Regions from separate parts of the Pseudomonas triclosanedens genome, predicted to be linked through region 1. Evidence: predicted binding sites of a transcription regulator. Region 1 holds the regulator's gene; the other holds the start of a gene.
The links. Region 1 encodes sigma-54, which starts transcription at its own class of promoters, with help from an activator protein. Its sites were predicted from a motif close to ANTGGCATNNANNTTGCTNT; they were not measured.
Positions count from the first base shown of each region.

Region 2: the regulator sigma-54 is predicted to act here: its motif matches at 2,096-2,115, upstream of flgB (flagellar basal body rod protein FlgB).

Region 1 covers NZ_CP113432.1:1,165,286-1,168,747, reverse strand. The annotation lists gene OU419_RS05505 (RNA polymerase factor sigma-54) at 98-1,600, shown strand; gene hpf (ribosome hibernation-promoting factor, HPF/YfiA family) at 1,679-1,987, shown strand; gene ptsN (PTS IIA-like nitrogen regulatory protein PtsN) at 1,998-2,465, shown strand; gene rapZ (RNase adapter RapZ) at 2,468-3,325, shown strand; gene OU419_RS05485 (HPr family phosphocarrier protein) at 3,358-3,462, shown strand, end outside.
Region 2 covers NZ_CP113432.1:2,074,860-2,078,321, forward strand. The annotation lists gene OU419_RS09765 (chemotaxis protein CheV) at 1-843, shown strand, start outside; gene cheR (protein-glutamate O-methyltransferase CheR) at 975-1,796, shown strand; gene flgB (flagellar basal body rod protein FlgB) at 2,155-2,562, shown strand; gene flgC (flagellar basal body rod protein FlgC) at 2,568-3,017, shown strand; gene flgD (flagellar hook assembly protein FlgD) at 3,034-3,462, shown strand, end outside.

The DNA of each region.
Region 1 (3,462 bases):
ACTCAGGCATATAATTTGCTTCCTCGCGGCACCCCGGTGTCCGTAGTCGTGGATATGGCGCGCTTCGCGCCAGCGAACAAGGTGCCTAGTTCCAGCCATGAAACCATCGCTCGTCCTCAAGATGGGCCAGCAGCTGACGATGACTCCGCAGCTGCAACAGGCCATCCGACTGCTCCAGCTCTCGACACTGGACCTCCAACAGGAAATCCAGGAAGCCCTGGAGTCCAACCCGATGCTGGAGCGCCAGGAAGAAGGCGACGACTACGACAACAGTGATCCCCTGGCCGACGGTGACGACAGCCCCCCTTCCAGCGCCAGCGGCAATTCTCAGGACAGCTACCAGGAAAGCACCGCCCCCAACGCCGACAGCCTCGACGAGGACCAGTGGGCCGAACGCATTCCCAACGAACTGCCTGTCGACACTGCCTGGGAAGACATATATCAGACCAGTGCCAGCAGCCTGCCCAGCAACGATGATGACGAGTGGGATTTCACCTCCCGCACCTCCGCCGGCGAAAGCCTGCAAAGCCATCTGCTCTGGCAACTGAACCTGGCTCCGATGTCCGACACCGATCGCCTGATCGCCCTGAGCATCATCGACGGCATCAACGACGACGGCTATCTCGAAGAATCCCTCGACGACATCATCTCCTCCCTCGACCCGGAACTGGGCGTGGAGATGGACGAAGTGGAAGTCGTCCTGCGCCGCGTGCAGCAACTCGAACCCGCCGGCGTCGGCGCTCGCAACCTGCGCGAATGCCTGCTTCTGCAGCTTCGCCAGATGCCGGCCAATACCTACCTGCTGGCCGAAGCGCTGAAACTGGTCTCCGACCACCTCGACCTGCTGGGCAGCCGCGACTACAGCCAACTGATGCGCCGTATGAAGCTCAAGGAAGATGAGCTGCGCGAAACCATCGAACTGATCCAGTCGCTGCACCCGCGCCCCGGCTCGCAGATCGAGTCCGGCGAAGCCGAATACGTGGTGCCCGACGTCATCGTTCGCAAGCATAACGAACGCTGGCTGGTGGAACTGAACCAGGAAGCGGTGCCGCGCCTGCGGGTCAACTCGCAGTACGCCGGCCTGGTGCGCCGCGCCGACTCCAGCGCGGACAACACCTTCATGCGCAACCAGTTGCAGGAAGCGCGCTGGTTCATCAAGAGCCTGCAGAGCCGCAACGAAACGCTGATGAAGGTGGCAACTCAAATCGTCGAGCATCAGCGTGGCTTCCTCGAGTACGGAGAAGAGGCCATGAAGCCGCTGGTCCTGCACGATATCGCCGAAGCCGTGGGCATGCACGAGTCGACCATCTCGCGCGTCACTACGCAGAAATTCATGCACACGCCGCGTGGCATCTTCGAGCTGAAGTACTTCTTCTCCAGCCACGTCAGCACCTCCGAAGGTGGCGAGTGCTCCTCCACCGCGATCCGCGCGATCATCAAGAAACTGGTCGCGGCTGAAAGTCCGAAAAAGCCATTGAGTGACAGCAAGATCGCTGGTTTACTGGAGGCACAGGGCATTCAAGTGGCACGTCGCACCGTCGCCAAGTACCGGGAGTCCTTAGGGATTGCTCCCTCCAGCGAACGCAAGCGACTGGTATGACGTTGACCCACGCCAAGGTGTTCCGGCGGCAGGCCCCATAACCTGCCACTTACACACGGGCAATAAGGAGAAAGCGGTATGCAAGTCAACATCAGTGGACATCAACTGGATGTGACCGACGCCCTGCGCGACTACGTCGTCGAAAAACTCGGCAGACTGGAGCGCCACTTCGACAAGATAACCAATGTTCAGGTCATCATGGAGGTCGAGAAACTGAAGCAGAAAATCGAAGCCACCCTCCACATCGCCGGCGGCGAAGTGGTGGCCTGTGCTGAACATGAAGACATGTACGCGGCCATCGACCTGCTCACCGACAAGCTCGACCGCCAACTGATCAAGCACAAGGAAAAATACCTCGAGCGCCAACAGGGTGTTGGTGTTCGTTAACCCTCTCCCTATGATTCGACTCGAGCAAATCCTGACCCCCGGCCGTTCCCTGGTGAACGTGCCGGGCGGCAGCAAGAAACGCGTACTCGAACAAATCGCCAACCTGGTGGCTCGCGAGCTGCCAGGTTTCGATGCGCAAGACATCTTCGAAAACCTGGTGGCTCGGGAGCGCCTGGGCTCCACCGGTTTCGGCAATGGCATTGCCATTCCCCATTGCCGCCTCCCTGGCTGCCAATCGCCCATCAGTGCCATTCTCCACCTGGATTCCCCGGTCGACTTCGACGCTCTCGACGGCGCCCCGGTAGACCTGGTGTTCGTCCTGCTGGTACCTGAAGCCGCCACCGAGGAGCATCTGGAGCTGCTTCGGCAGATCGCCTCCATGCTCGACCGTTCCGACGTCCGTGACCGTCTGCGCCACGCCGCCAACGGCGAGGAACTGTACCGGATCGTCGTGGACTTCCAGAACAACGGGCACTGATCATGCGCCTGATCATCGTCAGTGGAAGATCCGGCTCGGGCAAGAGCACCGCGCTCAATGTGCTCGAAGACAGCGGCTTCTACTGCATCGATAACCTGCCGGCCAGCCTGCTTCCAGACCTGGCGCAACGTGCGCTGCTCCATACGGAACTGCTGCAGCCGCAGGTCGCCGTTTCCATCGATGCACGCAACCTGCCCAGCCAGCTGCAACGCTTCCCAGAGCTGCTGCAGGAAGCCCGCGACAAGCATATCCAGTGTGACGTTCTGTACCTCGATGCGGACGATGAAACCCTGCTCAAGCGTTTCTCAGAGACGCGCCGTCGCCACCCACTGACCACCGACACGCGCTCGCTGGCCGAGGCCATCGCCGACGAGAGCAACCTCCTGGCGCCAATCGCTGACCTCGCCGATCTCAAGCTCAACACTACGCACCTGAACCTCTATCAGTTGCGCGACGTGCTCAAGCTGCGCCTGCTGAACAAGCCCGAGCTGGGTACCGCATTCCTGGTCGAATCCTTCGGATTCAAGCGTGGCATGCCTGTGGATGCCGACCTGGTGTTCGATGTGCGCTGCCTGCCCAACCCCTACTGGAAGCCCGAACTGCGCGAGCACACGGGGCTCGACTCCGACGTGCAGGAGTACCTGGCCGCGCAGGCCGACGTCGAGGAGATGTACCAGGATATCCTCGGCTACCTGAACAAATGGTTGCCGCGCTTCGCCGCGAGCAACCGGGCCTACGTCACCATCGCCATCGGCTGTACCGGCGGCCAGCACCGCTCGACCTACCTGGCCGAGCGAATCGGCAAGGCCCTCAAGGAAACCCTCACCAACGTGCAGATTCGCCACCGCGACCTGAGCTAGTAGCAACACACAACAAAGGACAGCCCCTCGCGATGCCCGCCCTCGAAATCACCATCATCAACAAGCTTGGTCTGCACGCCCGTGCGGCAGCCAAATTCGTCGGCGTGGCGGGACGTTATCCCTGCCAGATTCGCGTT
Region 2 (3,462 bases), 910 kb from region 1:
TACGGGATCAACGTGTTCAAGGTGAAAGAGGTGCTGCAGTGCCCGCGCCTGACCGTGATGCCCAAGTCCAGCCAGGTGGTGCGCGGTGTGGCGAACATCCGCGGCGGCACCATTCCGATTCTCGATCTGTCGATGGCCACCGGGCGCCAAGGCCTGCGTGATATCGCCAACAGCTTCGTGATCATCACCGAGTACAACACCAAGGTGCAGGGTTTCCTGGTGCACTCGGTGGAACGCATCGTCAACATGAACTGGGAAGAAATCCATCCGCCACCCAAGGGCACGGGCCGCGACCACTACCTGACGGCAGTTACGCGGGTCGACAAGCAACTGGTGGAAATCATCGATGTGGAGAAGATCCTCGCCGAGGTGGCGCCGACGCCGGAGGAAATTTCCGAGGGCGTGCTCGATGCCGATACCCAGGCGCGCGCTGTAACCAAGCGTGTGCTTGTGGTGGACGACTCGTCGGTAGCGCGCAAGCAACTGGTGCGCTGCCTCGAAACCGTCGGTGTCGAGGTTCTCGCACTCAACGACGGGCGCCAGGCGCTGGACTACCTGCGGCAGATGGTAGAGGCGGGCGGCCATCCGGGTAGCGATCTGCTGATGGTCATTTCGGATATCGAGATGCCGGAAATGGACGGCTATACGCTGACCGCGGAAATCCGTCACGACCCGCGCATGCAGGATCTGCACATTCTCCTGCATACTTCACTGTCTGGGGTGTTCAATCAGGCGATGGTGAAGAAGGTCGGCGCTGACGATTTCCTCGCCAAGTTCCGTCCCGACGATCTGGCTGCCCGCGTGGCGGATCGGATCAAGGCGGTGGACGGCAGCGCGGCCTGATCGCCCGCTGTGGGTAGACGGGCGGTGCCGGTACCGCCCCGGAGCCGGTCTTCGGCTATGTTTTTTTGAGCACCGGTCAGGCGATTGCCGCCGTCCTGGCGGCAACCGTCAACGAGTTGAGAGGCGTATCTGTGACATCCACCAATTCTGATTTCGAGCTGTTCCGGGATTTCCTGGAGAAGACCTGCGGCATTCTGCTGGGCGCTAACAAGCAGTACCTGGTCTCCAGCCGCTTGAACAAGTTGATGGAGCAGCAAGGCATCAAGTCCCTCGGGGAACTGGTGCAGAAGGTCCAGGGCCGCAGCCAGTTGCGCGAGCAGGTGGTGGATGCGATGACCACCAACGAAACCCTGTGGTTTCGCGATACCTATCCTTTCGAAGTCCTGAAGAACCGGGTGCTGCCCGAGATGATCAAGGCTTCGCCGAACCAGCGCCTGCGCATCTGGTCGGCCGCCTGCTCCTCGGGGCAGGAGCCGTACTCGCTGTCGATGGCCATCGACGAGTTCGAGCGGACCAACCTCGGCCAGCTCAAGGCTGGCGTGCAGATCGTCGCCACCGATCTTTCCGGCTCCATGCTCAATGCCTGCCGTGCAGGTGAGTACGACAGCCTGGCCATTGGCCGCGGCTTGTCCCAGGAGCGTCTGACCCGCTACTTCGACCAGAAGACGCCGGGGCGCTGGACGGTCAAGCCGGCGATCAAGAGCCGCGTGGAGTTCCGGGCGCTGAACCTGCTGGACAGTTACGCCACTCTCGGCAAGTTCGACATGGTGTTCTGCCGCAACGTGCTGATCTACTTCTCTGCCGAGGTGAAGCGCGACATCCTGCTGCGTATCCATGCGACGCTCAAACCCGGGGGTTACCTGTTCCTTGGCGCTTCCGAAGCGCTCAATGCCCTGCCGGATCATTACCAGATGGTCCAGTGCAGCCCGGGCATCATCTACAAGGCCAAGTGATCGGCAGGTCGCTGCTGCCTTTCCTCTCCTCGATAGCATCGTCCGCCGCCTGCTCTACCTATCGCACGGTCCGGGCGATGCTCGATGGGTGTCGCTCCGCTCCATGTCATCCTGGCAGGCTGCCGTGACGCTGCTGCTTTGGAGCGTGCTTTGTGCGCGATTCGCGTTGCCGCACCCCGGGCAAAAGGGCGGCAAGGCTTGCCGCCGGCAATGGGAAAGCGGTTGCCGCTTGCCGCTGTTTGCCGCCCCTTGCCGCTCTCTGATTGCTCTCAACTCATTGAAATAAAAGGATTTTATATTTTGGCACGCACCTTGCTGAAGTGTTGGCAAGCCCACACCGGCAAACAGGTTCGCGACCATGAGCATCAGCTTCGACAAAGCCCTCGGTATCCACCAGCAAGCGCTGAGCTTCCGCTCCCAGCGCGCTGAAGTGCTGGCCAACAACCTGGCCAACGCCGACACGCCGAACTTCAAGGCGCGTGACCTGGATTTCGCTTCGGTGCTGGCTGCCCAGTCGGACAAGGCGAAGCACGGCACCTTCAACGCCGCTCGTACCAATGAGCGCCACATCGCCGCCGAAGGCTTCGGCATGGGCGAAGACGTTCTGAAGTACCGCACGCCGTTCCAGCCTTCGATCGACCAGAACACCGTGGATGAGCAGATCGAGCAGGCCAGCTACGCGGAGAACTCCGTGCAGTTCCAGGCCTCCTTCACCTTCCTCAACAACAAATTCAAAGGGCTGATGAACGCCCTGCGCGGGGAGTAATCGCCATGTCGCTCGCCAGTGTCTTCAACATCGCCGGTACCGGCATGAGTGCCCAGACCACCCGTCTGAACACCACTGCCTCGAACATCGCCAACGCCGAGACCGTTTCCTCCAGCGTGGACAAGACCTACCGCGCGCGGCACCCGGTGTTCTCCACCATGTTCCAGCAGGCCCAGGGTGGCATCGGCGGCCAGGGTTCGCTGTTCGCCGATACCGACCAGTCCGGCTCCGGCGTGCAGGTGCTGGGCGTGATCGAAGACCAGAGCTCGCTGATTCCGCGCTACGAGCCGAATCATCCGTCGGCGGATGCCAACGGCTACGTGTACTACCCGAACGTCAACGTGGTGGAGGAGATGGCCGACATGATCTCCGCCAGTCGCGCGTTCCAGACCAACGCGGAAATGATGAACACCGCCAAGCAAATGATGCAGAAGGTCCTGACCCTGGGTCAGTAAGCGCTGAGGAAGCACGATGAGCATCGATAACAGCAGCATCAACGGCGCCAACTCCGTACTGGATCAGTACTCGGTCAAGAACCAGAGCAGCGGCACCACCGGCAAGAACAACCTTGGCAAGGACGAGTTCCTCAAGTTGCTGGTGGCGCAGATGAACAACCAGGACCCGATGTCGCCCCAGGAAAACGGCGAGTTCATCGCCCAGCTCGCGCAGTTCAGTACTGTGGAAGGCATCCAGTCGCTGAACAGCAGCATGGACAGCATCCTCTCCAACTACCAGTCGTCCCAGGCCCTGCAGGCCTCGTCGCTGGTGGGGCGCAAGGTCATCGTGCCGACGGACAAGTCGATGGTGGATACCGCCGAGACCTTCAAGGGCACCTACACCCTGCCGATTTCCACGGCCAACAGTTGGGTCAACATCTATGACGACAAGGGCACTCTGGTG